Regions from separate parts of the Mycobacterium sp. NGS68 genome, predicted to be linked through region 2. Evidence: riboswitches for the same ligand, from Rfam matches in the RefSeq annotation. Region 2 holds a riboswitch; each other region holds the start of a gene.
The links. Region 2 has a riboswitch for magnesium ahead of AC5Y5V_RS23995 (NRAMP family divalent metal transporter). Riboswitches for the same ligand answer to the same signal wherever they lie in the genome.
Positions count from the first base shown of each region.

Region 1: it holds a riboswitch for magnesium, as region 2 does, so the genes downstream of both, AC5Y5V_RS03900 (PE family protein) here and AC5Y5V_RS23995 (NRAMP family divalent metal transporter) in region 2, are expected to answer to the same signal.
Region 3: it holds a riboswitch for magnesium, as region 2 does, so the genes downstream of both, AC5Y5V_RS14065 (PE family protein) here and AC5Y5V_RS23995 (NRAMP family divalent metal transporter) in region 2, are expected to answer to the same signal.

Region 1 is NZ_JCALCE010000002.1:207,222-217,487, forward strand. It holds gene AC5Y5V_RS03875 (DUF2339 domain-containing protein) at 1-489, opposite strand, end outside; gene AC5Y5V_RS03880 (Nramp family divalent metal transporter) at 1,667-3,346, opposite strand; gene AC5Y5V_RS03885 (magnesium transporter MgtE N-terminal domain-containing protein) at 3,343-4,632, opposite strand; gene AC5Y5V_RS03890 (PPE family protein) at 4,889-6,112, opposite strand; gene AC5Y5V_RS03895 (PPE family protein) at 6,134-7,315, opposite strand; gene AC5Y5V_RS03900 (PE family protein) at 7,334-7,633, opposite strand; M-box (ykoK) riboswitch at 7,912-8,089, opposite strand; gene AC5Y5V_RS03905 (NAD-binding protein) at 9,233-10,266, opposite strand, start outside.
Region 2 is NZ_JCALCE010000027.1:74,414-84,679, forward strand. It holds gene AC5Y5V_RS23965 (DUF4118 domain-containing protein) at 1-640, opposite strand, end outside; gene AC5Y5V_RS23970 (potassium-transporting ATPase subunit C) at 651-1,535, opposite strand; gene kdpB (potassium-transporting ATPase subunit KdpB) at 1,537-3,699, opposite strand; gene kdpA (potassium-transporting ATPase subunit KdpA) at 3,703-5,379, opposite strand; gene AC5Y5V_RS23985 (potassium-transporting ATPase subunit F) at 5,379-5,468, opposite strand; gene AC5Y5V_RS23990 (potassium-transporting ATPase) at 5,465-5,560, opposite strand; M-box (ykoK) riboswitch at 5,753-5,928, shown strand; gene AC5Y5V_RS23995 (NRAMP family divalent metal transporter) at 6,237-8,027, shown strand; gene AC5Y5V_RS24000 (sensor histidine kinase) at 8,045-9,559, opposite strand; gene AC5Y5V_RS24005 (response regulator transcription factor) at 9,567-10,266, opposite strand, start outside.
Region 3 is NZ_JCALCE010000011.1:31,520-41,785, forward strand. It holds gene AC5Y5V_RS14055 (hypothetical protein) at 1-116, shown strand, start outside; gene AC5Y5V_RS14060 (PPE family protein) at 129-1,337, shown strand; M-box (ykoK) riboswitch at 1,438-1,613, shown strand; gene AC5Y5V_RS14065 (PE family protein) at 1,884-2,183, shown strand; gene AC5Y5V_RS14070 (PPE family protein) at 2,198-3,367, shown strand; gene AC5Y5V_RS14075 (PE family protein) at 4,050-4,349, shown strand; gene AC5Y5V_RS14080 (PPE family protein) at 4,416-5,681, shown strand; gene AC5Y5V_RS14085 (PPE family protein) at 5,694-7,097, shown strand; gene AC5Y5V_RS14090 (DUF732 domain-containing protein) at 7,138-7,464, shown strand; gene AC5Y5V_RS14095 (PPE family protein) at 8,071-9,327, shown strand; gene AC5Y5V_RS14100 (PE family protein) at 9,362-9,661, shown strand; gene AC5Y5V_RS14105 (PPE family protein) at 9,687-10,266, shown strand, end outside.

The sequences.
Region 1 (10,266 bases), on a different contig from region 2:
GCCGGTCCGCCCGCCGGGCCGGCCGCGCAGCCGGGCGGCAATCGCGATGAGCGCGATTGACAGCGCTCCGCCGCCGGCCACCCGCAGCTGCGGTCGCAGCAGGCCGGCCTGGGCGGCGAGCACGAGCAGCAGCACCACGCCGATCAGCGTCACGGCCACCCCGGCGACGGCCAGCGCCTTGCCGATCCAGCTGGACTCGGCGCGTGGCGCGGGCGATGGGGTGGGTGCCGACGGGCCAACGGGCGGGACCGTGACGGGCGGTCCGTACTGGGGCCAGACTTGCGGCCGAAACGGCTGCCAGTAGGCCGCCGGCGGGGAGACCGGCGATGCGACTGTGGGCTCAGGTCTCGGCGCAGCGGCGGTCGCGGCGATCACCCGGTCGAGTTCGTTCAGCTGCCCGGATACGTGGGCCATCATGCGCGACAACGCGTCGAAGTCGTAGCGGAGCCGGGCGATGACGGCGGTGGCGGCTTGGTGCGGTTCGGTCACGCTATGTCAGCGTGCCCTCTCGCACGGCGAATGAAATGAGTAGTACTACCCGATTGCCGCGCGAGCAGACATGGCACGCCATCGAGCGACGGGCGCTCACCTGCGGGCCGGGCCGACTGCTCGAAGCCGGGTGGCAATCCTCCTCTGGAGAGTGCCCCGTATGAGCGGGCCGTTCGTGGTGTGTGGTGCTTTTCAGTGCGGGCCGATCCGCCGAACCCGGTTAGCGGAATGTCACCTGTGCCTCACGATGCGGCAGGCTACACACCCTCCGCCACCGTGCCCGCGTGTCGCATAGCCACCGACCTGCGCATGCGCGGAGGAAGCGGTCGCGACATGAGCCAGGCCCAAGCCCGTGGTGGCCAGGATGGCTGCCGCGGCCAACCGCGCGAGTCTGTGCATGTCAAGAGGATACAAGTGGGCCAGTCGACGCAGAGGCAACCGATGAGACCGAATACCCAACGATTTGCTTACGGAAGCCTGACAAATTGCTTCGAGTCCCTGGTCGGTGCTGCGAACGAAATTTATTGCCGTTGAAACCAATCGGTACCGAGAGTCGCACGTTTGGCGGAAATCGACCCGCTGCTCGCCGAGTCTCGCGAGGCTGCCCAAGCGACGTCAAATGACGAAAGTCGGGGCGTAGCGCCGCTAATCGCGTATTTCAGATGGCACAAGACGGTTACGCCCGCCGGAAACCTTTCTGTTCGGTGGGGGTGCGGGAACTCCGGAAGTGGGGGGTCCCGGCGGGGGTGGCGCCACTACGGGAAGCACAACTGGTGCGGGGGGCGCCGCGTTGCCCAACGCTGCACCGCCGCCAAATCCGGACACCAAGCCGACCATGAAGGCACCACCGGCCACCACGACCTTGATCCGGGAGCGAGGGGGCATCGAACTCTCCACTTTGTGTTGGGCTACCTGCGACCATGGTCACACGAGATGTTCTTAATAACGTCTCGCTTATATTGCGATACTGTGAATTACTTCAGGCATGTCTGCCCGTCCGCCTGCACCTGAGGGCGGTTCATCCAGTAGCCGATAGCGCCATGCTGGGCATGGGCACGCCAATTTGGCGAAAAGGGCTGCCAGCCAGGGTGTCTCTCGCGTCGGCGAAATGGTTACCTAACAACCGGGCTGTTCCGATTGTGCGTTTCTCGTTGTGGCCGAGACGGTCTCGGGACAATTACCGGCCGCTGAGCTGGATAGCTTTGACGATCAGTAGCAGTGCGCCGACAAACAGGTAGGTACGCAAGGCGATCATGCCGAGTCGGGTGCCAGGGGACCAAGTGACCGGCTCGAGCAGAGTGAGGGGCGGCATCCGCCAAGTGCTGCGATCGACCGGCCGGGCCGGAACAGCTTTCGCCGGCGCAACTGGTTGGCGACGGGCCATCCAGCGCAGCACGGGTACCGCGGCGGCGCCGAGGATGACGGGTGCCGCGGCCAGGTAGCCGGCGACGGCGACGACATCGAGGTGGGGAAATATTGTGGTGGCCATCAGAATCCCCGACAGCAACAGCAGGGTGCCGACGATCAGACCGGCGATCCAGTTAAGCCAGGGCCGATTGGTCCAGGGGCCCAACACTTCCCGGTCATTGCACAGCAGCAGCAGGAACACGCTGGCGCTGGGCAACAGCAGGCCGGCCAGCGCCTGCACCGCGGTGGTGATCACCCCGAGCGGGGCACCGGGGATCAGCACGATGGCCGCGGCCAGCACCACCATTGCGGTATAGGAGAAGTAAAACTGTTTGGCGTCGCCGAACCCGCGGTGCAGTGAGTGCTTCAGGCCGAGAACATCGCCGAAGGCGTAGCTGGTGGCGAGGGTTACTGCCGCGGCGCCAAGGATCGAGGCGTCAATCAGCACGATCGCGAATATCGAGCCGAGCATTTCGCTGTGTCGGCCTAGCAGTTGCGCGACGGCCCCGGCGTCCGTGAACTTGCCGGTGGTGCTGGTCGAGCGAGCCGCCCAGTCGCCGGTCATCACCAGCGCCGCGGCCCCGATAACCACGACGAACGCCCCAAGTATGGTGTCGGCGCGCTCGTAGGCCATAAACCGGGGAGTGATGCGTTTGTCGACGACGTTGGACTGCTGAAAGAACAGCTGCCACGGTGCCACGGTCGTGCCGACAATTGCGATGATCAAAAGGACCGCATCCGAGCTAATACCTCCCGAGATGCTGGGCACCACAAATGATTTCACCGTATGGCCCCATTGCGGGTGCGACATCAACAACATCGGGATCTGAATTAGGCTGATAGCGATGAAGACGAACATGGCCCGCTCCCAGCGCCGGAAGCTGCCGCTGGCCATGATCGCGACCAGCGCCACCGCCGAGACGGGCACCACCACGTACTTGGAGACGCCGATGTAGTCGGCGGCCAGTGTGATGCCGATGAATTCGGTGACAATCGTCAAGAAGTTCAGCAAGAATAGATCCCCGACGGAAAACCACCCCCAACCGCGACCGAACCTTTCATTGATCAAGCGGGCGTGCCCAACTCCGGTGACTGCGCCGAGTCGAACCACCATCTCCTGGTTGACGATGAGCACCGGGATCAACAGCAGTAGCACCCAAAGCAACGAGTAGCCGTAGTTCTGGCCGGCTTGCGCGTAGGTGGCGACGCCGCCCGCATCGTTGTCGCCGACCATCACGATCATTCCGGGACCGACGATGGCCAGCAGCGTCAGCAGTCGGGTCTTCAACGTGCGGGGACGGTCCGTCTCGCCGAGGCTGATGCGCCCGAACGCGCCCTCGATATCGCCCAGATGCGCGGTATCGAGCACGGCGCTGCGTTGCGGCGCTGCCTGTTTGGTGCGACCGGCCACCAGACGGGGGCTGGTGACTTTGTCGGCGCGTGAGGTCATGGCGTCTCACCTCCCGGCGCCGACGCGTTGGTTTCGTCGGGTCGGGTGATTTCCCGAACCGGACGAGGGGCGGGTTCGCGGCGTCGCCAGTCCTCGGGGATGGTGGCTTCCAACACGTCGTCGACGGTGACCACTCCAAGCATGCGGTCGCGCTCGTCGACGACGGGGATGGAATAGAGGTTGAAGTCGGCCATCAACCGTGCGATGTCGGTGAGGTCGGCATCGGCGCTGACACAGACCGGGCCGGAATCCATAAGCGCTTCAACGCTTTCGTCGGGTTCGGCCTGCAACAGGGTGATTACCGATACCACACCGGCAAGGCGTTTGCCCTCGTCAAGGACATGCATCATGATGAGTGCTTCCGCTTGTATGCTGCGCGCAACGGCGATCAGGGCCAGGGCCGAGCCCGCGGTTGCGGTGGCGGCGCAGCAGACGAAGTCGACGTTCATCAGCCCACCGGCGCTTTCGGGATTGAAACCCATCAGAGTGATGACCTTGGTGCGCTGCGGGGCGGGCATCAGGTCTAGCACGCGCCGACGCCTTTTTTGCCGCAGGTCTGCGATCGCGTCGGCGGCATCGTCGGCACGCATACGGCCCAAGAGGCCGGCGACGTCGCCGTCGGGCATGTCATCGAAGAGCCGGCTGGCCTTGTCGGGGTCGAGTTCCTCGAACACGTCGGCCTCCAATTCCGGGTCAGTGCGGACCCGGTCGAGGATTTCTCCGCCCTCGGCCTTATCGGCGTCCTCGAGCAGATCGGCGATCTCGGCCGGTTTGAACCCGCCCATGCGGCCCCAGTGGCGACGCACCGCGTCAGAGCGGACATGTCCGATCAGCGGTTCGAATGCCTTCCAATCGCGGGGCGCGCGGCCACCCGAGCCCTTAATCAGCCCGAAAAGCCGCGGGGGACGCCGCGTGTCGAGTCGCGTCAGTACCCACCCGGCGCCGCTATCTTCGAGCGTGACGTCGTATGCGCGAATCAACTCGACGGCAGCCACATCGATCAACCGATGGCCGAGCACGTCTGCACGCAGCAGCACCTCACCTTCTCGGCGCTCAAAACCTCGAAGGTCAACCTTGTTCTTGGCCAACACAATTTGGTCCGACGCGAATCGGTGAATGGCCAGGCTGCCGATGAACACGCGCCGCCCGCCGACCCCGGCCACGATCCCGGTCACCAGCGGATACTCGTGGGCACCGCGTAGGCGGACGATCACGTCCTCGACTCGGCCCACCGCCTCACCAGTGCGGGCTCGCACCGGGCCGCGCAGCAGCTGGGAGAGATGGATTATCGGTAATCCGTGATTGGGCTCGGGCGTCTTATCCGGCGTGCTCACTGGGCCCTCCTCGACACTTCTTCTGGCCTTCGATCGACTGCGGATCAAGCAGGCAGCTCGAGACGCCGGCGTCACCGCCGCTCGGTGCGCCACGTCGCGGCCGCCATCGTGAGAGCGGGGCCAACAGGAACTTCGTGGTCACAATGCACCCTTCGAAGATGGTCGCTATTCGGTTTCGAATCTGGATTAGGGAGAGGTCAATCGTTGGCTAGCCAGCAGCTGGCGGGCGCCCCATCACGCGGGGGCGGGATCCGTATATCGGAGCCGAGAACTCGTCCTCGTGGGTCGCTGCCGTCCCTCCCAGCGGCATCCCTGGCATGCCCACGGGCCCAACATCTTCCATCACCATCGGGGTAGTGCCCAGCACACCGTGGTAGGCCCCCTGCCCAAGACGGCTCGTTGCCGCGACGGGGCTGATTGTCGCTCCGCTCGCGCCCCATGCCGGCGGGACCGAGATCGCTCCGACCAGGCTCGCCCGCCCCATCTGCGCCGACATCGCCGAGGCGGTGCTGGTTAACCCTTCTCGCCCCAGCGCCCCTGCCTGACCAAGGCCGGAGGCCAGATTCGCCTCGTCCGCCAACGCATCAGCACCGTTGGTGGCGGGCAATAAGAAGTTGTACGCCGTCACCGAATCGACCACCGATGTCGGGTTGAGTATCCCGCTGGTGGTGAATGCGTTGGAGAAGTTGGCGACACTCGCGTTGTCGAGGAAGCTTCCGACCAGGGACCCGTTCGACCCGTCGAGGAAGTTGAGCACCCCGGCCAGGCCGGTAGCGGAGGTGTTGGTGTCGGGCGCGAGTCCAAGCCAGGCGGCTAGTCCGGATGCGTCCGTCGACGTAGTGGTGGGGGTCGAGGCGTTGGCGGCTCGGGCGACTGTGGAGGCCTGGTTGGCCACGCCTTCGGCATTGGTCGGTGATAGTGGCGCGGTGAGAGGCGTCAATTGTGTCGCTGCGCTCGAGGCGTTGGCGTAGCCGTTCATCGCAGCCGCATCTTGCGCCCACATTTCCCCGTATCGGGCCTCGGCGGCGGCGATCGCCGGGGTGTTTTGGCCAAAAGTATTGGTGGACAACAATATCGCTAGTTCAGCTCGGTTTGCCGCGACCACGCCCGGGGGCACCGTCATCGCAAACGCCGACTCAAAGGCGGCGGCGGCCACATGGGCTTGGGTGCCGGTCTGCTCGGCCCGGGTGGCAGTGGCGCTGAGCCACTCCAAATAGGGAGTGGCCGCGGCCAACATCGACATCGACGAAGGACCCAACCAACTCTCACTGGTGAGCGCATCTACCACTGAACTGTAATACGCTGCAGTGGAGCGCATTTCACTGGCCGTCGTGCTCCAGGCGGCCGCGGCGGCAAGCATCGACGCGGGCCCCGGGCCCGAATACATTCGGGCCGAGTTAATCTCCGGCGGCAACGTCGCGAAATCCAGCATGAATTCTTCTCCTTCAAAGCGCTACCCGCCGGCAGGCGGGCGCGGCATCACTACTGGGCGAAATCCGTATCTCGGAATGGAGCGGCGGCGCCGCCCGCCTGTGGCCCCTACCGGCGCAAAGCCACCCTGGCCGCCCGCCGGGGATGTTCCGATGTCGGCGAGGCCACTGGCCGGCGACGCCGTCCCGGCCGGGCTGATTGTGGTTGCCGAGGTCCAGGACGGGGGTACCGACAACGCGCCGACCAGCCTCGTACGACCCATCTCAGCCGACGCTGCGGCACCCGGGCCGGCCAGTTCCGCCGGCGCAGCGGGTCCCAGCTCCGATATCTTCTCCCCGGGAATCGCTAACGCCGGCGTGCTGATTGCTTCCTTGTCGCCGCTCATCAAATAGTTGAAACCCGCCACCGTGCCCAAGATGAATTGCGGGTTGAACGGACCGCCGGCCAACGCCCCGTTGGTCACCGCGGTGCTGAAGAAATTGCCATTCCAGAAAGTCCCCAGCGCCGAATCATCCGACCCGTTCAGCAAGCCAGCCAGATCCGACGACAACGATCCGAAGGAGGAGGAGGACCCCGTAGCCCCGGAGGTTGCCGACGACAGTGTCGACTGCACAGTGCCAACCGGTGTTTCGGCCGCTTGAGCGACCGCGGCGGTTTGGCCGGCCACGCTTTCGGGTGTGGTGGGTGATTGCGGCGCGGTGAGCGGCGTCAATTGTGTCGCTGCGCTCGAGGCGCTGGCGTAGCCGTTCATCGCGACGGTGTCTTGTGCCCACATTTCGGCGTAGTGGGCCTCAGTCGCGGCGATCGCGGCGGCGTTTTGACCAAAGATGTTGGTGGCCGTCAACGTCGCAAGCTGGACGCGGTTGGCCGCGACCGCCGCCGGGGGCACCGTCATCGCAAACGCCGACTCATATGCAGTCGCGGCCGCGCTGGCTTGGCTCCCGGCCTGCTCGGCCCGGGTTGCGGTGAGTGCCAGCCACTCCAAATAGGGGGTGGCTGCGGCCAGCATCGACACAGACGACGGACCCAACCAGCTCTCGCTGGTCAGCTCTGAGACCACCGAGCCGTAACAAGTTGCTGTGGAGCGCATTTCAGCTGCCATCGTGTTCCAGGCTGCGGCGGCGGCCAGCATCGGTCCTGACCCAGGACCGGAATATATTCTGGCCGAGTTAATTTCCGGCGGCAGCGCCGCGAAATCAATCATTGATCTATCCCCAGCAGCTCACCGGGCCGCGGCTGTGTTGGCTGCCTCGGTAGCCGCATAGGATGCGGCGCTGGTCTGCAACGTGGCAACGAACATCTCATGCATCGCCGCGGCCTGGGCGCTCACTGCCTGAAACGTTCGGGCGTGTGAGGCGAACTGCGCGGCCGTCAAGAACGACACCTCGTCGGCAGCGGCGGGCACCACATCGCTCATCGGGGCGGCGGCTGCCGCATTCTGCGCGGCCAGCGCCGATCCCACGGCCTGTAAGCGGCTGGCGGCGGCGGTCAGCGACTCGGGTTGTGCAGTGACAAAAACCATCGGAACTCTCCTCATGAAAACAAGCAAGCTTCAGCTACGGTGCGGCAAGCGCACGCGGCCACCACATCTCAGCTCAGGCGGCTGATGTGAAAGTAAGCTTCTTACAGGATGATTCAGGCAGAAGCGACGCTGGGGCAGGGTCGGGACGAAATGCCGATGAATCGCAAACAGAGTCTATGTCTATCGCCCGGAGTCAATTTCGCTCCCACCTCCTCGCGGCCAGGCATGCTGGGATGCCACTTATCGCAATGGGATGAGAGCCCGGCGGGACGGCCGAGCCGGCACCCCTCTCGTCAGAGCTTCGGCACCACACGGCGTATCCGGACCATGTGCGGTCCGGAAGCCACTTGGGCTCAACCCTTAATCCGGGAAGAGCTGTCCTGACCCTGGGCGTCTTTCGACGTTCGAGGTCAGTGGCCTATATCCGTGCGGACGCCTCACCTAGCGAGGTGCTTGCGAGTCAATCCTGCACCTGAAAGCCAACTCGAGTCAAGAATGTTGCGACGCGATCGCGACAATTTCATTTCAACGACCATTAACGGCTACCCGCTCCACCGGTCATTCCATGCCGTCGCGATCGAGATACGCAAACTACATAGGCTTAGCGCCATCCCAGATCGACCCACCTGTTATCTGGAGTTTTACGTTTTCTTTACGGTTGCCGGATACCTGTCCTAGCTACGAAGGGGCGAATGCAGCAAGCAAAGATGTCGCCCGGCTCATGAAGTACGAGCCACCGGGAAATGGCGTTGCGGGGCCTTCGCCGCGCCGACGTTCGTGAGCCGCGGGGCGGTGCCGAATCGCTGCGTTTTCCACCTTTCATGAGAGCCCGAACCTTGCGGATGGGAACGAGTAGTGCCTGGTCCAGCGCGGCGTTAGAGTCGCGTGGGCGACGGCAGGCCTGGACGGACGTGGCGATTTTGGTCTGTTTTGTATAAGGAACCTTGAATTGGCAGGTTATTCACAGGCTCGACCCATTTCCGCCAGCCCGTTCAAGGGTTAAGATCATCGCGGGCATTTGACGTTGTTCGAGACAAATGTCGATATCGCAGTGGCTGGCGGTGCCATTCGTGGGCTCGCAATGTTGCCGTGGACTGTATCGACTCTGAGATCGTCGAGAATTAATCGCGCTACCGGTGATCCGGTGCAGAAATACGTCCGCGCCAAGGCTGCTCGGAATACCGACGCGCTTTCATTCTCAGGCAGCGGCGGTTGATTATCTGGGCGCAAACCAAGCCTCGGTTAGAGCTCATTGAATATCCCGCATTCCGGTCGTGCGGTGCCTTGCTTCGGCATGCCTTGGAGGTGCGGAGGTGCGAATGAATGCGGTCTTCTTCGGTCTCACGTAGACGATCCGGTCACGTAAAGCACCTTCCAATCGCTTGGGGCACAACTATATTCAGACTCGCGGTTCACCTTCCCGCGGCATATCCGGCCGGCATTGCGGCGGGTGGCCACGACATGGACCGGCTTGGACGGCTGAAAACCGTGTTGTCCCAGGGGAACCAGGCAACCCGGCATCCCATCGCGCGAAGGCCGAATTCGCCCACCCGAAGTTCCGCGAAAAGCTGCAACGACCGCCGACCCCCGCGCAGGCAACTACTCGAATCTTCGCGCATAGCCGACCGTGTTGTACCGACTCTCTCTGGGGGGTTGGTCGTCGTCGTGCTGCTGGGGCGCCCGTCCCTTGCGCAGTGTGCACATCAATTCCCGGTAAGGGCCAACGAGGTAGGCGGTGTCGCCGGCTCCAAGACGCGCGTCGGACAGCGGCTGCAGCTGGACGGGCGCGCCCGGGCGGGTGATCGCGATGACGCGTGTTTGGGTGCATTCCTCTGCCACTCGCAACCCGTCAAGTTCGCTGCCGGCCTCTACATGCATCGCGCCTACCATGTATGTGCTCTGACCCACCGAAAATGTGTCCAGCACCTCGAGCCCCAGCGCGGCGCCGACGAACCACGGCGCGGCCAGTTCCACGGTCGATCGAACGTTTTCGAAACCGAAGCGCTGTGCCACCGCGAAGCCGAGTTCGCGATCGTATATCCGTAGCACAAGGGGTACCTCGGGCCGGTTGAGTGCGGGTATCACGGCAGGGCCATACATCTCACGCAGCACAATCCCGGTCTCGATGTTGAACATGTCGTCCTGGGTCAATACGGCGACCGCTCCAGCGCGGTCGATGCAGGCCGACTCCAGCGTCTGTTGCAGCGTCGCGTCTCCGAAGATCACCGGTACGTCGCGTTCTGCGACCAGGGGCAGCAGGGGATTGTCTTCGTCGTTCGTGATCACCGCGACGGCGTATCCGGCGTCGGTCAGCTCATCAACTACGCGAATACCAACCGAACCCAGCCCTACGACGATGACGTGGTAACGCAAATGGCGCACCCGCCGGCGTCCGGCCGTATGGACGAACCGGCGCGATAGCAGCAGGTCGGCGATGAACGCCACGAGGACGGCCGTGTTTGCCATGCCGACGAACATCAGGACGACGCTGAATGTTCGCAGCCAGGTGGCTTGTTGGACGAAGCTGACGTCGCCGTAGCCCACCGTTGTGATCGTTTCGGCGCTGAAGTACAACGCGTCGAGCCATGTCATGCCCGGAGGGCGTTGGTAGCACAACCGCAATAGGATCGTCG
Region 2 (10,266 bases):
GCGCGGTGAGGTTTCCGCGACGGAAGTAGTTGGACAGGGCGGCGTCGATCCGATCCGGCGCATAGACGTTGCCGTGGGACAGCCTGCGCCGCAACGCCTCGGGGGTGATATCGATGAGTTCGACCTGCGCGGCCTCGCGCACGATGGAATCCGGAATCGTCTCCTTCTGCTCGATCCCCGTGATCTGTGCGACGACGTCGTTGAGGCTCTCGAGATGCTGGATATTGACGGTGGAGATCACCGTGATGCCCGCGTCCAGCAGTTCTTCGACGTCCTGCCAACGCTTTTGGTTGGTGCTGCCCGGGGTATTGGTGTGGGCGAGCTCGTCGACCAGCACCACCTGCGGGCGGCGCGCCAGCACCGCGGGAACGTCAAGCTCGGCGAAGCTGCCACCGCGGTACTCGATCCAGCGCGGCGGAATGACCTCGATGCCGTCCAGCAACTCGGCGGTCTTGTGGCGGCCGTGGGTTTCGATGACGGCGGCCACCACGTCCGTGCCCCGTTCCAGGCGGCGGTGGGCCTCGCCGAGCATCGCGTACGTCTTGCCGACGCCCGGCGCCGCACCCAGGTAGATGCGCAGTTCCCCGCGCTTGGGGTGTTGGGCCTGCAGGCTGACGTCGTCGGTCACGTCAACCATCATCCACCGTGACCTAGCCGGTGACCGGGTACCGCTGGTCGAGTTGCAGGTTCAGCGTCACGACATTGACCGTCGGCTCACCGAAGAACCCGAGCACACGACCGTGTCGGTTGGCCGCAACCATCGCCCGAACCTGGTCCGGTGTGATGTGCCGCGCCTTGGCCACTCGCGCGATCTGGAGGTCGGCGTAGGCCGGGGAGATGTCGGGGTCCAGGCCGCTGGCGCTGGCCGTCACGGCGTCCGCCGGAACCCAGGGCTTGTCCGAAGCGGCCCCGTGAATCGGCACGAGCTGACCGCTCGCATAGTCCTCGCCGGCCTTCGCGCATGTGACCCGAACTCCCTCGTAGAAGGCCAGGAATGGCTCAGGCGTCGTCGTGCACGGCTCGTTGATGCTCACCACCCTGGCCGGGTGCGCGATGTAACCCCGTGCATCACGCGGGCCGATCACCGACAGCACCGCGCCGACGCCGCCGCCGGTGCAGAACGGCCGCGACCCGGCCTCTGCGCCCAGGCCTTCGAGCCGCGCGACGGCCGCACTGCGCGCACACACCGACGTCAGCAGGCTCGGCTTGGACGGCGCGTCGACGATGCTTTCGGGCCCCAGGTTGCTGCCGCCGCTGGACAACGGGTCGTACCCCGTGCCCGCCACCGAGGGCCGGCTCTGGAAATACTGCGGCAGCGGGTTGCCCGACGAGTCGGTGAACGATTGCCCGATCAGCCTGCTGCCGACCTGCTTCCCGGCGGCGGTCACGATCGACCCCTCCGCCTTGTCGTGCAATCCGGGCACCAGGGCAAGCAGCCAGATGAGCAGCGGGTAGCCCAGGCCGAGGATCACGGTGAGCACGAGCAGCGCGCGCAGGGCGGCCCAGTGTTGGCGAATTATGTTGGTGTAGTGCATCTCACGCCATTCCCGGGAGCAGTTGGACCAGCAGGTCGATGAGTTTGATTCCAATGAAAGGTGCGACGATGCCACCGAGTCCGTAGATTCCGAGGTTGCGGCTGAGCAGCTTCGAGGCCCGGCTGGGCGTGTACCGAACGCCCCTCAGCGCCAACGGAATCAGCGCGACGATGACGATCGCGTTGAAGATCACCGCGGACAGGATCGCCGACTGCGGACTGTGCAATCGCATCACGTTGAGCAGGTCCAGACCGGGGAACAGCGTCACGAACATGGCGGGGATGATCGCGAAATACTTGGCGATGTCGTTGGCGATGGAGAACGTCGTCAGTGCCCCGCGGGTGATCAGCAACTGCTTGCCGATTTCCACGATTTCGATCAGCTTGGTGGGGTCGGAGTCCAGGTCCACCATGTTTCCGGCCTCTTTGGCCGCCGATGTACCGGTGTTCATCGCCACGCCGACGTCGGCCTGCGCCAGCGCGGGGGCGTCGTTGGTGCCGTCGCCGGTCATGGCCACCAGGCGCCCGCCCTGCTGTTCGCGCTTGATCAGCATCAGCTTGTCCTCCGGCGTCGCCTCGGCGAGGAAGTCGTCGACCCCCGCCTCCTCGGCGATTGCCTTGGCGGTCAACGGGTTGTCGCCGGTGATCATCACCGTCCGGATGCCCATCAGCCGCATCGCGTCGAATCGGTCGCGCATACCCTGCTTCACCACGTCTTTGAGGTGGATGACGCCGAGCACGTCCGCTTTCTCCACCCCGTCGAGGCCGATGACCTGGCCCACGACCAGCGGGGTGCCGCCGGCGGCGGAGATGCCGTCGACGATCTCGCCCAACTCGGCGGGAACGGTGCCCCCGTGGGCGCGCACCCACTCGGCGACCGAGTTGGCCGCGCCCTTGCGGAGCTGGCGCCCGTCGACGTCGACTCCGGACATCCGGGTGGTCGCACTGAATTCGACCCAGGTCGCGTTGGCGAGCTCGCCCGGGGTCCGCGCCCGCAGGCCGTACGCGTCCTTGGCGTAGACGACGACCGAACGGCCCTCGGGGGTTTCGTCGGCGAGGCTGGACAGCTGCGCGGCGTCGGCGAGCTCGCCGTGGGTCACCCTGGAGAGCGGAATGAACTCTGACGCTTGGCGATTGCCCAGCGTGATCGTTCCCGTCTTGTCCAGCAGCAGGGTGTTGACGTCGCCGGCGGCTTCGACCGCGCGGCCGGACATGGCCAGCACGTTGCGTTGCACCAGGCGGTCCATGCCGGCGATGCCGATGGCCGACAGCAGCGCGCCGATCGTGGTGGGGATCAGGCACACCAGCAGGGCCACCAGGACGATGCCGCTGATGCCGGCGGCGCCCAGGGCCGACGTGTCCGGCACGCCGGGGTTGCCGGCCTTGGAGTAGATCGCCAGCGGCTGCAGCGTCGCCACGGCGAACACGAAGATGATCGTCAGGGCCGCGAGCAGGATGTTGAGCGCGAGCTCGTTGGGCGTCTTCTGCCGGTTGGCGCCCTCGACGAGCGCGATCATCCGGTCCACGAAGCTCTCGCCAGGCTTTTGGGTGATCCGGACCACGATGCGATCCGAGAGCACGGTGGTCCCGCCCGTCACCGCCGAGCGGTCGCCGCCGGATTCCCGGATCACGGGTGCCGATTCGCCCGTGATGGCCGATTCGTCCACCGACGCAATGCCTTCCACGACGTCGCCATCGCCGGGGATGACCTCGCCTGCGACGACCACCACGACGTCGCCCTGTCGCAGCAGCGGCGCCGCGACATCTTCGGGCGCGCCGGCGTGACCGGGCGCCCAGTCCGTCAGCCGATGCGCGATGGTGTCGGCCTTGGACTTGCGCAGGGTATCGGCCTGGGCCTTGCCGCGGCCCTCGGCTACCGCTTCGGCGACGTTGGCGAAAAGCACTGTCAGCCATAGCCAGAACACGGTCAGCCAGCTGAACCAGGTGTCGTCTCCGAATGCGAGCACCGTCGACCACACGGCGCCGATCTCCACGATGAACATCACCGGGTTGCGCCACAGGGTGCGGGGGTCGAGCTTGCGCAGCGCGTCGGGCAGGGACTTCAGCAGCAGGGCGGGGTCGAGCAGGCCGCCCTGCAACTTGTCGCCGGGCACGTGGCTGGTGCGCCGTCGCACCGGCGAAATCGTGGTGTCCGTGGCATTCATGGCTCAGTGGATCCCTTCGGCGAGCGGCCCCAGGGCCAGCGCGGGCAGGAAGGTGAGGGCAACCAGGATGACCGTCACACCGACCACCAGGCCGACAAATTGCGGCCGGTGGGTGGGCAGGGTGCCGCTGGACTCGGGCGTCGCACCCTGGCGGGCCAGCGAACCGGCCAGCGCCAGCACCAGGATCATCGGCAGGAAGCGGCCGAACAGCATCGCCAGGCCCAACGCGGTGTTGTACCAGTCCGTGTTGGCCGACAGGCCCGCGAAGGCGGAGCCGTTGTTGTTGGCCGCGGAGGTGAACGCGTACAGCACCTCGGACAGGCCGTGCGGCCCGGTGTTGGCCATGCCGTCCCGCTGTCCGGGCAGCGCCATCGCGACGGCTGTCCCGAGCAGCACCAGCAGCGGGGTGACCAGGAAATAGCCTGCCGCCAGCTTTATTTCGAGCGACGTGATCTTCTTGCCGAGGTACTCCGGCGTGCGGCCGACCATCAACCCTGCGACAAACACCGTGATGACGGCCAGGATCAGGATGCCGTACAGACCCGAGCCGGTGCCGCCCGGCGCGACCTCACCGAGTTGCATGTTGAACATCGTCATCAGGCCACCGAGGCTGGTCAGGGAGTCGTGGGTGGAGTCCACCGCGCCGGTGGAGGTCAGCGTGGTGGCGTCGGCGAAGACGGCCGAGTTCGCGACCCCGAGCCGCTGCTCAACCCCCTCGCTCGCCGCGCCGGCCGCCATCGGGACGGTGCCGTGGTGCTGCAGTTGGAACAGCATCATGAACGTGACGCTGATGGCCGCGATGATGCTCACGACCGCGGCGATCGCGTAACCCTGCTTCTTGCTGCCCACCATGCGGCCGAACGTGCGTGGTAACGAGAAGGAGATGACCAGCAGGAGGAAGATCTCCACCCAGTTGGTCCACGCCGTGGGGTTCTCGAACGGGTGCGCGGAGTTGGCGTTGTAGAAGCCACCGCCGTTGGTGCCCAACAGCTTGATCGATTCCTGGCTGGCGACCGGTCCGCCGGTGATGGTCTGCCCGCCTCCTGCCAGCGTCGTCACGACCTGGTCGTTGAGGTGAAAGTTTTCGATCACGCCGCCGGCGACGAGCACGACCGCGGCGAGGATGGAGATCGGCAGCAGGATGCGCAGCGTGCCGCGCACCAGGTCCACCCAGAAGTTGCCGAGCTCGCTGGTGCGCTGGCGGGCAAACCCGCGCACCAAGGCCACGGCGACGGCCATGCCGACCGCGGCGGACACGAAGTTCTGCACCGCTAAACCGGCCATCTGGACCAGGTGGCCCTGGGTGGACTCGCCGGAATAGGACTGCCAGTTGGTGTTGGTGACGAAGCTGACGGCGGTGTTCCAGGCCAGGGACGGAGTCATCTTCGTCGCGGGGTCGTGCAGGTGCAGCGGCAGCTTGCCCTGCACCAATTGCAGGACGAACAAAAAGATCACGCTGACCGCCGAGAAGGCCAGCACGCTGCGCGCGTAGGTTCCCCAGGTCTGCTCCGAGCGGGAGTTGACGCCGATCAATCGATAGACCATCGACTCGACGCGCGAGTCTTTGTCCGACGTGTATGCCCGATACATGTAGTCGCCGAGGGGCACATGCACCAGGGCCAGCGCCGCGACCAGGACGACGAGGAAGATGAGGGGTGCCGTCAAGTCCGTTGTGCTCACTAGAACCTCTCCGGAAATAGCAGAGCGCCAACGAGATACAGCGCAATAGCGATCGAAAGCGCTAGACCGATGGCGTTTTCGTAGTTCATAGCCGCTCGACCAGCTTCTGCATCAGGCCGAGCAGCGCGAACACCGCCAGCGTCAGCGCGAGGTAAACCAACACGCCCATCATTTCTCCCATCCGGCTTGGCCACGGCGCTGTCGCGGGCGTAGTCAGCTTGAAATTAGATCCGGCCGGCGGCCCGCGCGGGCGGGTTGACGCTTTCCTAACGTCCCTGGCAGCCACCTTTACGTTTTCTTAACGGGTGCTGTGACAGCGATGCGAATCGCCGTTCTCCGCTTGACGCGCTCCGTTGTTCGGGTCTTTAATGAGCCTGCGCTTCGTTAGGTGAGGCTTCTGCGCGAATACAGGCCACTGATCCGACGACGTCGAGAGACGCCCAGGGTTAGGACAGGTCTTCCCGGCTCAAGGGATGACCCAAAGTGGCTTCCCGCCGTGTCGGCGGGATACGTCGCGTAGTGCCAAAGCTCTGATGAGAGAAGTGTTTCGGTCGTCCCTTGGGGCGCCCCGATCGATTCTTCTCCCAACAACCTGCGTTGCGTTGACGGCCGATGCGTGCGCGCATCCGATCGCGAGGAGGTGGGGACGACATGGCACTCGGTGATAGTCCGTACCCCAGTCCGGCGCGAAAGACGTTGTCTCTCAGGCCTGCTCACAACCGGCTGACTGCGTAAGTCGCGACCTTAGCCTGTTGCGCCCCAAGAGGGTTGCGTAGCAGGCAAGTCCGGCGTGCGCGCCGCCGTTCCTGCGTCGTTGCCACAACACGCCGCACCCGACTCGACTTGGAAGTTCAATCATGAGTTTTCTCAACTGGAATGCGCGGTACTCGGTGCCGGCGGACTCCGCCGCCCAACGGCGCAACGGCGACCGGCCGGACCCGCCGGCCGCAGAGACGGGTGCGGTGCTCGATTCTGCGCACATCGGCGACATTCACGGCGCGCTGGGCAGCATCGGCCAGCACGAAACCGCGCATGGCCGCAGCCGGTGGCAGCGGCTGCGGCTGTTGCTGGCGGTCATGGGCCCTGGCCTGATCGTGATGGTCGGCGACAACGACGCCGGCGGCGTCGCAACCTACGCGCAGGCCGGGCAGAACTACGGCATGACGCTGCTGTGGACACTGGTGCTGCTGATCCCGGTGCTCTACGTCAACCAGGAGATGGTGGTGCGGCTGGGCCTGGTGGCCGGCGTCGGGCACGCGCGGCTGATCTTCGAGCGGTTCGGAAAGTTCTGGGGCGCCTTCAGCGTGGGCGATCTGTTCGTCGTCAACGCGCTGACGATCGTCACCGAATTCGTCGGTGTGTCAATGGCGTTGGGCTATTTCGGGTTGCCCAAGGCCGTCGCCGTGCCGTCGGCGGCGATCCTGTTGTTCGCGGTCGTCGCCGGTGGGTCATTTCGTCGGTGGGAGCGGCTGCTGTTCGCCCTCATCGCGGTCAACGTGGTCGTCTTCCCGCTGGTTCTGATGCTGCATCCCAAGGCCGGACAGGTCGCTTCCGGGCTGGTGCCGTCGTTCCCGGGTGGCCTCAACTCGACGCTGCTGTTACTGATCGTGGCGATCGTCGGTACCACGGTGGCGCCCTGGCAGTTGTTCTTCCAGCAATCCAACGTGGTCGACAAGCGGCTGACACCACGCTGGATTCACTACGAACGCATGGATCTGCGCATTGGCATTGCGGTGGTGACGCTCGGGGCGACCGCGATCATGATCGCGGCGGCATTCGGGTTGGCCGGCAGCGAGGCCGCCGGGAACTTCACCGACGCCGGCTCGGTCGCCTCCGCGCTCAGGGACAACATCAGCCCTACCGCCGGCGGGTTGTTCGCGATCTTGTTGCTCGACTCCTCCCTGATCGGTGCGAACGCGGTGGGACTGGCCACCACCTACGCGCTCGGTGACACGTTCCGGCGCCGTCATTCCCTGCACTGGAAGCTGACCGACGCCCCGGCGTTCTACCTGGCCTACGGGCTGCTGTTGGCCGTCGCCGCGGCGGTCGCGTTCAGCCCCGACTACGTGCTGGGCGCCCTCACGCTCGGAGTGCAGGCCCTCGCCGGAGTGCTGCTGCCGTCGGCCACGGTGTTCCTGGTGTTGCTCTGCAACGACAAGCAGGTGCTGGGCCCGTGGGTGAACACCACCCGGCAGAACGTGGTGGCCGGCACCATCGTCTGGGTACTGGTGCTGCTGTCGCTGGCACTGACGGCCGCCACGATCTTCCCCCATCTGTCCACGGCCACCATGGAATTGGGCTTCGCGGTCGGTGCGGCCGTGGGTGTCGCCGGCGGTGTGGCGCTGTACGGGAACCACCGGATCGAGGGGTTGCGCGAAAAGCGCCGGCGGCTGGCTCGGGTGCGGGCCGCGTTCAGCGGCATCGATCCCGTTGACATCGATGAGGTAGCGGCGCTGCCGCACGATCGTGCCGACCGTCGGGCGGTGCACGAACAGGACCGATCGACCTGGCGCACACCGGCGCTGGAAGACCTCGAAGGGCCCATCGTCACTCCGCTGCGGTTGGCCGGGATGATCGCGCTGCGCGCCTACCTGCTGGTGGCCACCGCCCTGGTCGCGGTGAAGATCGGCCAACTCATCGTGGGCTGACCGCGGGTGCCCGTCCGCTACGCGTTGTCGCTGGTGGGGACGTCGATCAGCGGAATCCGCAGCCGGAACACGGTCCGGCCGTTGGCTGACTCGGCGGTGACCGAGCCGTGATGCGCCTTGGCGATCGAGCTCACGATGGCCAGCCCGAGGCCGTTGCCCGACCCGTTGGTCCGCGACTTGTCGGCGCGGACGAACCGCTGGAACAGCCGCGGCAGGATCGCGGCGTCGATGTCGGGTCCGTCGTCGTCGACGGTGAGTTCGGCGAAGGGCGCGCCGGGGCCGCGATAGTGACGGGTGATTCCCGTCGTGACAGTAACCCCGGGTGGCGTGTGTACCCGGGCATTGGTGAGCAGGTTGCTCACGGCCTGGTGCAGGCGGGCCTGGTCGCCGCGGACCCATACCGGTGCGTCCGGCAGGTCCTTGACCCAATTGTGGGTGGGCGCGGAGACGGACGCGTCGTTCACCGCGGTGATGGCGAGGTCGGCGAGGTCGACGTCTTCGGTCTGCAGGTCTTCACCCTCGCCCAACCGCGACAGCAGCAGCAGCGAGTCCACCAGCGACGTCATGCGCCGGGCCTCGGACTCGATGCGGGCCAGCGCGTACTCGGTGGTGGGGGGTAGGGCCGAGCTGTCCTGGCGGGTCAGTTCGGCGTAGCCCTGGATCGACGCCAGCGGGGTGCGCAGTTCGTGGCTGGCGTCGGTGATGAACTGGCGCATGCGCAGATCGGAATCGGCGCGGTGCGCCAGCGCGCTGTCGACGTTGTCGAGTAGTCGGTTCAGCGTGTGTCCGACGATGCCGACTTCGTTGTCGGGGTCGGTGTCCTCCGGTTCCACCCGGGTGCTGATGCGATGGTCGTCGCCGGTGAGGGGCATCGCCGCGACCTCGGCCGCGGTCGCGGCGACCCGCCGCAGCGGGCGAAGCGCGAGCCCCACCACCCATACCGTGAGCCCCGCCGTGATCGCCAGCGCGGTCGCCACGAGGATCGTGGTGGTGATGTTCTTGCGCTCGATGATCTGGTTGGCGAGGTTCAGCGAGACGCCGACGACGAGCACGTCGGAGCCCTCGATGCTGCAGTCAACGCGGTAGGAACCGAGGCTGCCGAGCTTCTGCGTGCGCGCCGGTCCGTCGACCCAGTGCTGCGCCTGGATGGCGCGGACGACGTCGGGCGGCGCAGGCCGTGCCTGGTCTTCGGAGAAGACGGCCGAGCCGACCACCACTCCGTCGTGCAGCACGGCGATGATGTTGCCCGGCGTCTGCCCCGGAAACTCCAGCAGCGCTTCGGCGATCGGGGGAGTGGTGGGGTGAACCGGCGTGTGTTCGCCCTTGCGGTACCGATCGTAGGAGTGGGTGAACGCGTGCAGCGACTTGGCGACCTCGGCGTCGTTCATGGTGGTGACGTAGCCGCGCAGCGTCAGCACGGAGACCACGCCGACCGTGAGCAGGACCGCGCTGACGACGAAAAGCACGCCCAAGAGCAACTGGCGGCGCAGCGAACGGGGGAGCCACCGGGGAGTATTCCGGTCGTCGCTCATACGGTAATTATTCGGGCGGTCGCAGCATGTATCCAACTCCGCGAACGGTATGGATCATCGGTTCGCGGCCGGAGTCGATCTTCTTCCGCAGGTAGGAGATGTAGAGGTCGACGATGCTGGTGCGGCCGGCGAAGTCGTAGTTCCAGACCCGGTCGAGGATTTCGGTGCGGCTGAGCGCCCGGCGTGGATTGCGCATCAGGAAGCGAAGCAGCTCGAATTCGGTCGACGACAGCGAGATCGGCTGGCCGCCGCGGGTTACCTCGCGGCTGGCGGTGTCGACCTTCAGGTCGCCGAGCTTGAGCGATTCGCCCGCCGGCGGCGTGGTCTGGCTGGACCGGCGCAGCAATCCGCGCAGCCGCGCGACCAGCTCTTCCAGGCTGAACGGCTTGGTCATATAGTCGTCCGCGCCCGCGGTGAGCCCGGTGACCCGGTCCATGACCGAATCGCGCGCGGTGAGGAACAGCGTGGGGGTATAGGCGTCGGACTCGCGCACCCGCCGCAGAATGTGCAGCCCATCCACGTCCGGCAGCATGATGTCGAGGACCAGGACGTCCGGAGCGACCTTGTCGAACTTGGCGATCGCGTCACGTCCGTTGTGCGCGATCTCGACGTCCCAGCCTTCGTAGTGCAGCGCCATCTTCACGAGGTTGGTCAACGCCGGCTCGTCATCCACCAGCAAAACGCGGATCGGTGAACCGTCAGGTCGA
Region 3 (10,266 bases), on a different contig from region 2:
TTGCAGTGACACAATCAGTTTCGCTGGCGGCGGCCGGCGGCGCACCGAACGGCGCCGACCGCCTGCCCGTCCACCAAGTGGCCACCGAAGCCACCGACGCTACCGCGGCTCGTTAGGGGTCGGCGGCGATGGACTTTGGCGCACTACCTCCGGAAATCAATTCCGCACGTATGTATTTGGGGCCGGGCTCGGCGCCGATGCTGGCCGCCGCTTCGGCCTGGAGCGGCCTGGCCGAGCAGCTGCAATCGACGGCATCCTTTTATCTGTCCGTGATTTCGGGCCTGACCGAGGAAGGCTGGCTGGGGCCGGCGTCTGCGACGATGGCGGCCGCGGTCGCCCCGTACATGGCCTGGATGAGCAGCACCGGGGCGCAGGCCGAGCAGACCGCCGCGAACGCAACCGCGGCCGCGGGGGCCTACGAGGTCGCGTTTGCCACGACGGTGCCGCCGGCGGTGGTCGCGGCTAACCGCGCTCAGCTGATGTTGCTGGTCGCGACGAACTTCCTCGGCCAGAACACCGCCGCGATCGCGGCCACCGAGGCCGAATACGGCGAGATGTGGGCACAGGATGCGGGCGCGATGTACGGTTACGCCGCCGGTTCGGCGGCGGCCGCCGAACTGACGTCGTTCTCGCAGCCGCCCCAGACCACCAACCCGTCCGGACAGGCCGCCCAATCCGCCGCGGTCTCCCAGTCCGGCAACACGGCGGCTGCCAGCGGTGTGCAGCAAACGCTGAACCAGCTGACATCCGCGCTTCCCAACGCGTTGCAGTCCCTCACATCGCCGCTGGCGGCCGACGACCCGACGTGGGATTTCCTGAACTCCAACTTCTTCAACGGGATCATCTCGGGCGGCTATACCAACCCGGCCATAATCCAGCAGACGGTCACCGCGGCGATGGCCGACATCAACGCCGTCGCGCTGGGCGGCGCACCGGAGACCACCGCGCTCCCGCCGATGGGCGCGGGCACCGGGAACGCCGTGTGGACGCCGTTGATTTCACCACCCAACGCGTCGTTGAGCTCTGCGCTGGCCGTGCCGTCGGGCCTGTCCGGCATGAACGCCGGCACGGTGTCGGCCGGGGTGCATCAGGGCGCCTTGGTCGGGCGGCTGTCCGTGCCGCAGAGCTGGTCCGCGGTGGCCCAGGTGGAGAACCACGCCGGCGTGGCGCTGCCCGGCGGCGGCTGGAACGGCGCCGCGGTTCCGGAGGGGAGCGCGGCCGGCGCACCCGGCATGCCCGGCTTTCCGGTGGGGCGCGGAGCCGGATCGCACTGGGGCAACGGGCCTCGGTACGGCTTCCGCCTCACCGTGATGTCGCATCCGCCCGCCGCGGGGTAGCCGGATCTCGGTCATTTCCCGGCCTTTTGGTGACGACGCAATCGCGCTCGGGTTGCAGCTGAGTTGACTCACAACGATGTGAGTGCCACCATAGCCTCTGTATGCACCTCGCTAGGTGAGGCGTCTACACGGATACAGGCCACTGACCTCGAACGTCGAAAGACGCCCAGGGTCAGGACAGCTCTTCCCGGCTTAAGGGTTGAGCCCAAGTGGCTTCCGGCTCCACGGAGTCGGATACGCCGTGTGGTGCCAAAGCTCTGACGAGAGGGGTGCCGCGCCCGGCTTGTTTGTCGGGCCCTCAACCTCGCGTACACCACATGGCATCCCCGTGTGCCCTGGCCGAGAGGAGGTGAGAGCGAAATGAGTCCTGGTGATAGTCCGTATTCCAGACCGCTGACCATTTCGTTGCGATCCGACCCCGGCACCCCTTCCACAGTCTGAATCGGCTTACGCCGCAAAAGACTTCACGCTTCCGCTGCGCGGATGCGTGCTGTTGGACTGCGTAAATCCAGCGCCCGGGTCCCCTTTCCGACAAGGAGAAGCCCAATGTCGTTCGTAGTTGCGCATCCAGAAGCGCTGGCCGCCGCCGCCGGCCACTTGAACGCCGTCGGATCCGCGATGGCCGCGCAGAACATGGCCGCGACCGCCGCGACGACCGCTCTGCCCGCCGCCGCAGCGGACCCGGTATCGGCCTTGGCGGCAACACAATTCAACGCCCACGGCGCGATGTACCAGGCCGCGGGCGCCCGGGCGATGGCCATCCACGAGATGTTCGTCGCGATGTTGGGTGCCAGCGCCGAGTCCTACACCGCCACCGAGGCCATCAACGCGATCGCTGCCCGCTGAAGGGGAGGCAAACGATGACCGCCGCACTGGATTTCGCGATGCTTCCGCCCGAAGTCAACTCCGCACGGATGTACGCGGGGCCGGGATCGGCCCCGATGCTGGCCGCCGCGTCGGCGTGGAACGGGCTGGCCGCCGAGTTGCGCTCGACCGCATTGGTTTACGGTTCGGTGCTGGCCGCGCTGACCGGCGAGGAATGGCATGGTCCGGCGTCGGCGTCGATGGCCGGCGCGGCCACCCCGTACGTGGAGTGGATGGACATCACCGCCGCGCAGGCCGAAGAGACCGCGGCCAAGGCCGAGGCCGCCGCCGGCGCGTTCGAGGCCGCGTTCGTGGCCACGGTGCCGCCCCCGCTGATCGCCGCCAACCGCAGCCAACTGGCCGTGCTGGTGGCCACCAACATCCTGGGGCAGAACACCGCCGCGATCGCGGCCACCGAGGCCCAGTACGCGGAGATGTGGGCCCAGGACGCCGCGGCGATGTACGGCTACGCCGCGTCTACGGCAACGGCCACCCAGCTCACCCAGTTCGCCCAGCCGCAGGAGACCACGAGCTCCGGTGGGCTGGCCGCGCAGTCGGCGGCGGTCGCTCAGGCCAGCGGGGTGGCCGCGGGCAACCAGCAGTCGACGCTGTCCCAGCTGATGTCCGCGATACCCACGTCCCTGCAACAACTCGCGTCGACGGTCGGAGCGGGATCCACGGGGACGTCTTCCGGCGGCAACGGCATCTGGGATGTGTTGGGGCTGAATTCCAATTTCTGGAACACGGTGGCGTCATCCGGGCTCGGCATGGCGCCGGTCACGGCGCTCTCGTCGTTGATCGGCCTCGCCGGCAACGGCGCGAATGCCGGTGTCGTCGGGGGTGCCATTGGGGACGCAGCGAGCGCCCTGACCAGCCCGTTCGTCGGCGTGGGCGGGGTGGGCGGGCTCGGCGGCGCGGTGTCGGCGGGTTTGAGCAAGTCGGCCGCGGTGGGCACGTTGTCGGTGCCGCCGGGCTGGACCGCCGCCGCGCCGGTACACGGCCCGCTGGGGTCCGCACTGGGGGGCACGCCGATGATCGCGCCGCAGGGTGCGGCCGGCATGCCCGGAGTGCCGTTCGGCGGCGTGGGCGCCCAGGGTTCGGGCCGCGCCATGCCCCAGTACGGCTTCCGCCCGAACTTCGTCGCGCGCCCGCCTGCCGCCGGCTGACCTCGACGGTGTATCCGGCTCTCGGCGTTGGCTTTTCGTGCCGTCGCGGGGCCGACGCGGGCTCCGCGGCGGTGCCCTGACCCCCGCCCTGACCGGCGGTTTCGGGCCGCGGGGCCGCTCCCGCCCGTTTCCCAGCGAACTCGCAGCGTCGCTGCAGGCTTTCTGCAGTAGCGCATATGTATTCTTGGTGAAATTCGTTGGGAGAGAGTATGCCAATTGCCAACCGATTCGACGGTGTCGAGGCGGCGGGGAACCGGATATCTCGTCTCGGTTGCCTGTCACGACGAGATTATGGGTGCGATTTTCCTTGACCCGTAATTTGACTATTTCAACGACAGTCCAATAAGGGGTAAATTCCGGCCCGCCGGATTTAGAGCAAACAATAAAGCCAACAGCCGGTCATGTGCTAGACAAGCCTGTGACCTGGCATTTTCGTGTGTCCACAACCAAAATTAAACAAAGATCTCACACCCGGTCTCGACCGCAGTGATATTTCTGTTTACATGATGATTACCTGCCGGGAACGCATCGTGAATAAGTTCAATGCAGGCTGGTCACCACGTGAAAGCGCTGCGCCAGAGTCGTGGACGATATAACAATTTCCGAATCGCTACGGTGGCCGTCCCGCAACTCGAAATAGGGCCGAGCTACAACCTGACTACATCGTCGAAAGGGGTAAGACATGTCGTTTGTGACCACCCAGCCGGAGGCGCTGGCAGCAGCCGCCAGCAGTCTGACGGGCATCGGTTCGGTGATGAATGCCGGAAGCGCGGCCGCGGCCGCCCCGACCACCGGCGTCATTCCCGCCGCGGCCGACGAGGTGTCGGCGCTCACCGCGGCACAGTTCGCCGCGCACGCCCAGATGTTTCAGGCGATGGCCGCCCAGGCGGCGGCGATTCACGAGCAGTTCGTGACCGCCCTGACGACCAGCTCGGCGTCATATGCGGCGACCGAGGCGGCGAACGCGGCCGCTGCGACCTAGGAACCGGGGGAATCAGGAGTGTTTGTCGATTTCGGTGCGCTTCCGCCGGAAGTCAACTCCGGCCGCATGTACGTCGGTGCCGGATCGGGGCCGATGCTGGCCGCAGCGGCGGCCTGGGACGAGTTGGCGGCGGATTTGCAGAGCACGGCGGCCTCGTACGGGTCCACGGTGAGCAGCCTGGCGGCGGGCCCTTGGACGGGTCCGTCCGCGATGACGATGGCCGCCGCCGCCGCACCGTACGTCGCCTGGATCAACGCTGCGGGCACGCAGGCCGAGGTGGCGGGCACCCAGGCCAAACTGGCCGCGGCCGCCTACGAGACGGCTTTCGCCGGCACGGTGCCCCCGCCGGTGATTGCGGCGAACCGGGCATTGCTGGCGGCGCTGGTCGCCACCAATATCTTCGGGCAGAACACCCCGGCCATCATGGCCACCGAAGCCCACTATGTGGAGATGTGGGCCCAGGACGCGGCCGCGATGTACGCCTACGCCGGTTCCTCCGCCAGCGCGTCGCAGCTGACCCCGTTCACCGAGCCGCCGCAGACCACCAACACGTCGGGCACCGCCCTGCAATCCGCCGCGGTTTCGCAGACCAGCGCCTCGACCGGGTTGGACATCGGTTCGAAGCTGTCCCAGCTGATCAACTCGGTGCCCACGATGCTGCAGCACCTGGGAACGACGCTCGGCAACACCGGGCAGGCCGGCGGTGCGGGAAATCTGTTGTCAGGGCTCGACATACCGCAGTTGGCCAACGTTTCGCTGCCGACCAGCCTGACCTCCGACCTGACCAACTGGAACACCATCATGTCCACGCTGGTATCGAGCCCATATTCACTGCAGGGTCTCTCGTCGATACCCGGTGGCCCGTTCCTGTCATTCGGGCAGGTCTATGCGTACGCCCAGAACGGGCAGGGCCTGCAGTCCTTCTTCGGACCCGCCAAACCCATCGCGGGGGCGCTCGCCCCGCTGGCCAGCGACCTCCCCGCACACATGCCCGGCGCGAGCCTGACCGGCAGCGCGACATCCGCCTCGATGGGCCGTGCGGCGCTGGTCGGCAGCATGTCGGTGCCCCAGGGGTGGACCCAGGCCGCCCCGGAGGTCAGGTTGCTCGCCTCGGCGCTGCCCAACAACCTGGCGGCTCTACCCGAGGCCGCGATGGCCGACGCCGACGGCAGCATGTTCAGCCAGATGGCCCTGTCCAGTCTGGCCGGACGGGGTCTCGGCGCAACCACTTTCGGGTCCGGGGGCGGGGGCATGGCGCGCGCGATGAGCAGCGTCGTCGAGGCCGATCCCGCCGCCGCCACGATCATCGTGCTCCCGGCGCTCGAGGACTAAGGGGAAGTCGACATGTACTACGCAACGCTTCCACCGGAGATCAACTCGGGGCGGATCTACGCCGGACCGGGCTCGGGCTCGATGCGCGCTGCCGCGACGGCGTGGGAAACGCTGGCCGCCGACCTGCAATCCACCATCGGCTCGTACTCGTCGGTGGTGTCCAGCCTGACCAGCGGGCCGTGGATCGGCCCGTCGGCGATCAGCATGACCGCCGCGATCACGCCCTACCTGACGTGGATGCAGTCCACCGCCGCGCAAGCCGCCGAGGCCGCCACGCAGGCCACCGCCGCGGCCACCGCCTACGAAACGGCGTTCGTCGCGCACGTCCCGCCGACGGAAATCGCCGCCAATCGCAGCCTGCTGGCGCAACTGGTGGCGACCAACATCTTCGGCCAGAACACGCCCGCGATCGCGTCGACCGAAACCCAGTACGGCGAGATGTGGGCTCAGGACGCGCTGGCCATGAACAGCTACGCCGCCTCCTCGGCGACCGCCAGCAACGTCACGCCGTTCACCGCCGCACCGCAGGTCACCAACGAGGCGGGGGTGGCGGGGCAGGCCGCCGCGGTATCCCAGTCCGCCGCGACCGCGGCCGGCAGCGTCCAATCGGCGGTGTCGTCGCTGACGTCGATTCCCAACCCGCTGTCCTGGGCGTTGCAGGTCGGCGCGAACCTCAGCACCGACTACACCCAAACGATCAACGGTCTGCTGAATTCCCTCTTCGGACCGAGCGCGGCATCGTCGCTGGCGCTGGTCTACAACGCGATCAAGACGCCCCTGGGCTTCACCACGGGCTTCAACGACATCGGTCTGCTCGTCAACTTCCCCGCATCCCAATTCCTGAAGTTCGCCCCGCACGCGGCGGCGGGCGGGCTGCTCCCGAAGGACCTGCTCGGGGGCGGCCTGACGCCGCACTGGGGCCGGGGCTGGCTCACCGGCGCAACCAACCCGGTGCATGCGGACTGGGGACGCGGCACACTGGTCGGAAAGCTGACCGTCCCGCCGAGCTGGGCGGCAGCCACGCCGGACATCAGGATGGTCGCCGCGGCCTTGTCCGAGGCAGGGGCGGACGCCGTGCCGGCGGCCGCGCTGGGCGAGGCGAGCCTGTTCAGCTCGATGTCCGCGGCCGGCATGCTCGGCAGTGCCTTGGGCGCCGGGGCACCCAGCGCGCTGTCGGGTACCCGCGTCCGAGGTCGGCTCACCCCGATCAAGGACCTGAAAGACGCGACCTCGCCGGAGAAGCTCAAGCGCCTGGTAGCCCAAATCTCGGAGAAGCCCGAAAGCGTGCAGCACCACAGCGTCGACCAGGAGGGCCTGGACAGCCTGCTCGAGCAACTGGCGAAGAAACCCGGAATCCACGCCGTGCATCTGAAAAGCAAGTCTCAAGTCGTGCCGTCCGATGCGCAGTTGGGTTGACAGACAGCACGATTCGACGCGGCAGCCGTTGGGAGGACCAATTGTGAGAATGCACCTTGCGCTACTCGGCGTGGCCGCCGTGATCGGCCTCGCCGCGCCGGCCTACGCCGACCCGGCCCCCGAACCCGCCGGCGACGACAACGGATTCATCGCCGCGCTGCAGCAGAGCGACATCGGCTTCGGCAACCCGGCGTCGGCGATCACGTCGGCCAAGGCGGTGTGCACCTGCCTGAACAACGGTGAATCGGGGCTCGAAGTCGTCCACGATCTGAAGACCCACAATCCTGCTATCACCATGGAGCACGCGAGCAAGTTCGCCGTGATCGCGGCGCAGTTCTACTGCCCCAACCAACTCTCCAAGGCATAGCAGTCGTTTACGGCTCAGCACGTTGAGCCGCTTCCTCGTTCGGTAGCGCAGCAACCGCATAACCTGGCGCGCATCAGTTAGCGCCACGCCCCGGTCACCTCGACCGCGCCGCTCCTGGTACGGGCCGCGCGATGATCGCCGCACGGCACCGAGTCACCGACCGATCTGATGGATTTCATATGAACTCCACAGATTTGCCAGCACGCCCAAATGCCCGTGATTACCATGGCGGCCAACCAAGGAATCGGAGGGAATACGGAAGGCCGCCCAACCATCGCCGCCGGCAGGGTTTCTCACGTCGTCACCAGTGAGGTAGCCCGTGCCCTCGGCGGCGGACAGGGGGAGCCGCTGGCGACGGCCGGGGGCAGCCGGCGACCGCCGGGAGCATCATGATTGCTGATAACGGGGCCGATATCGCTCCGGCTGCCGATGTGATTCCTGTTGGCGCCGAAGGGCTTTCGGCTCATGACTGGCGCCGAACGGCGGGTGGCCGCGGCGAGGGCGGACCCGGTTTCGTCGCAGGCCGCGGACGCGACCGACACGCTCACGGTTGCTTGCGGACGGGCTTGCGGACGGCCTTGAGGACGGGGAGGTAAAGGCGTGTTTGTGGACTTCGCGGCGCTTCCGCCGGAGGTCAACTCCGGGCGGATGTACATGGGCCCGGGCCCGGCGCCGATGTTGGCTGCCGCGGCGGCCTGGGACACCGTCGCGAGTGAACTGCATTCCCACGCGGCGGCCTACGGCGCGAACATCGAGGGGTTGACCGTCGGGTCCTGGCAGGGGCCCGCGGCGATGGCGATGACGGCCGCGGCGGTGCCGTTCGTGGCGTGGATGACAGCCACCGCGGCGCAGGCGGAGCAAACCGCGATGCAGGCCAGGGTCGCGGCCGCTGCGTACGAGACGGCCTTTGCGGCGACGGTGCCGCCACCGGTGATCGAAGCCAACCGCACCCTGCTGATGACCTTGATCGCCACCAACATCCTCGGCCAGAACACCGCGGCGATCGCGGCCACCGAGGCCCTGTACATGGAAATGTGGGCCCAGGACGCTACCGCGATGTACGCCTACGCCGGATCGTCGGCGGCCGCCACGCAGCTGACGCCGTTCTCCGAGCCGCCGCAGACCACCGATCCGGCCGGGGTGGCCAGCCAGTCCGCGGCCGTGGCGCAGGCCGCCGCTGCACCCGCGGCGGACATCCAGTCGCAGATATCGCAGCTGATCAACCTGGTGCCCAATATGCTGCAAAGCCTCGGCTCGACGAGCGCCCTGGCCAACCCGTTGGCGGCGACGCCGGCGGCGACGATCATCGACGCCATCTATCCGATCGTGTCGAATCTGCGGCCCCTGTTTGCGGCCATCACCGGCGCCTACAGCCCGATCGGGGCGATCATCCTGCCCGGCGGCTGGTGGCTGTTGTCCCTGCAGATCCTGGGTCTGTCGCAGAACGGTCCGGGCGTCGCCGAACTGCTCAGCGGCAAGACCCCCGCCGGGGGCCTGGCGCCGCTGCGGGGCGGCTACGTGTCGTTGGTGACCCCGGAGCCCGGGCCCGGGGGAGTCGCGGCATCGATCGGCCGCTCGACGCTGGTCGGCTCGCTGTCGGTGCCGCGCGGCTGGGTCTCGGCCGCCCCGGTGATGCGGACGGTCGCGTCGGTGCTGCCGGGCGCGGGGCTGGACGCGGCCGCGGCGGCCCCGGCGGTGACCGAGACCGGTGTGTTCGGCGAGATGGCCATGGCCAGCCTCGCGGGACGCGCGCTCGCGGGCGCCACGATGCGCACCGTGAGCAACGGCACGCAGGCCACCGGTGGCGCCGTCGCGGACGACATTGCCACCACCTCCACGATCATCGTGGTCCCGGCGGACTGACCACTCGACGCCCAAATAACAAGGAGCAGAACAGATGTCATTTGTGACGGCACAACCGGAGGCGCTGGCGGCCGCGGCCGGCAACCTGCAGGGAATCGGCGCCGCGATGGACGCCGAGAACGCCGCCGCCGCGGCCCCGACCACCGGCGTCATTCCCGCTGCCGCGGACGAGGTTTCGGCGCTGACGGCGGCGCAGTTCGCCGCGCACGCCCAGATGTACCAGGCCGTCAGCGCGCAGGCGGCGGCGATCCACCAGATGTTCGTGAACGCCCTGGCCACGAGCGCCGGTTCGTACGAGGCCACGGAAGCCGCCAACGCCGCAGCCGCCGGCTAGCGGCAGGCAAAGGGAAGGTGGGGCAATGAGTTTCGCGTTCCAACCACCGGAGATTACCTCCGGTGAGATGTACGCCGGACCCGGCGCGGGGCCGATGCTGGCAGCGGCCGCCGCGTGGGAAGCCCTGGCGACCGAGTTGCAGTCCACGGCCGCCTCGTACGGCTCGATCGTCGAGGGCCTCGCCAACGAGGCGTGGACCGGCCCCTCGGCCGTCGCGATGGCCGCGGCCGCGGCGCCCTACGTGGCATGGATGTCGGCCACCTCGGCGCAGGCCAGGTCGGCCGCCAGCCAGGCGGGCGCCGCCGCGAGTGCCTACGAGACCGCGTTCGCGGCGGTCGTCCCCCCGGCAGAGATCGCCGCGAACCGCGCGCAGCTGGCAATGTTGGTGGCCACCAACATTTTCGGGCAGAACACCGCCGCGATTGCGGCCGCCGAGACCGAATACGCCGAGATGTGGGCGCAGGACGCCGCCGCGATGTTCGGCTACGCCAGCTCGTCGGCAGCCGCCTCCCGGCTGACACCGTTCACCGACCCGCCGCAGACCACGAACGCGTCCGGGCTCGCCAGCCAGGCGGCGGCGGTGGGCCAGGCCAGCGGTGTCGCCG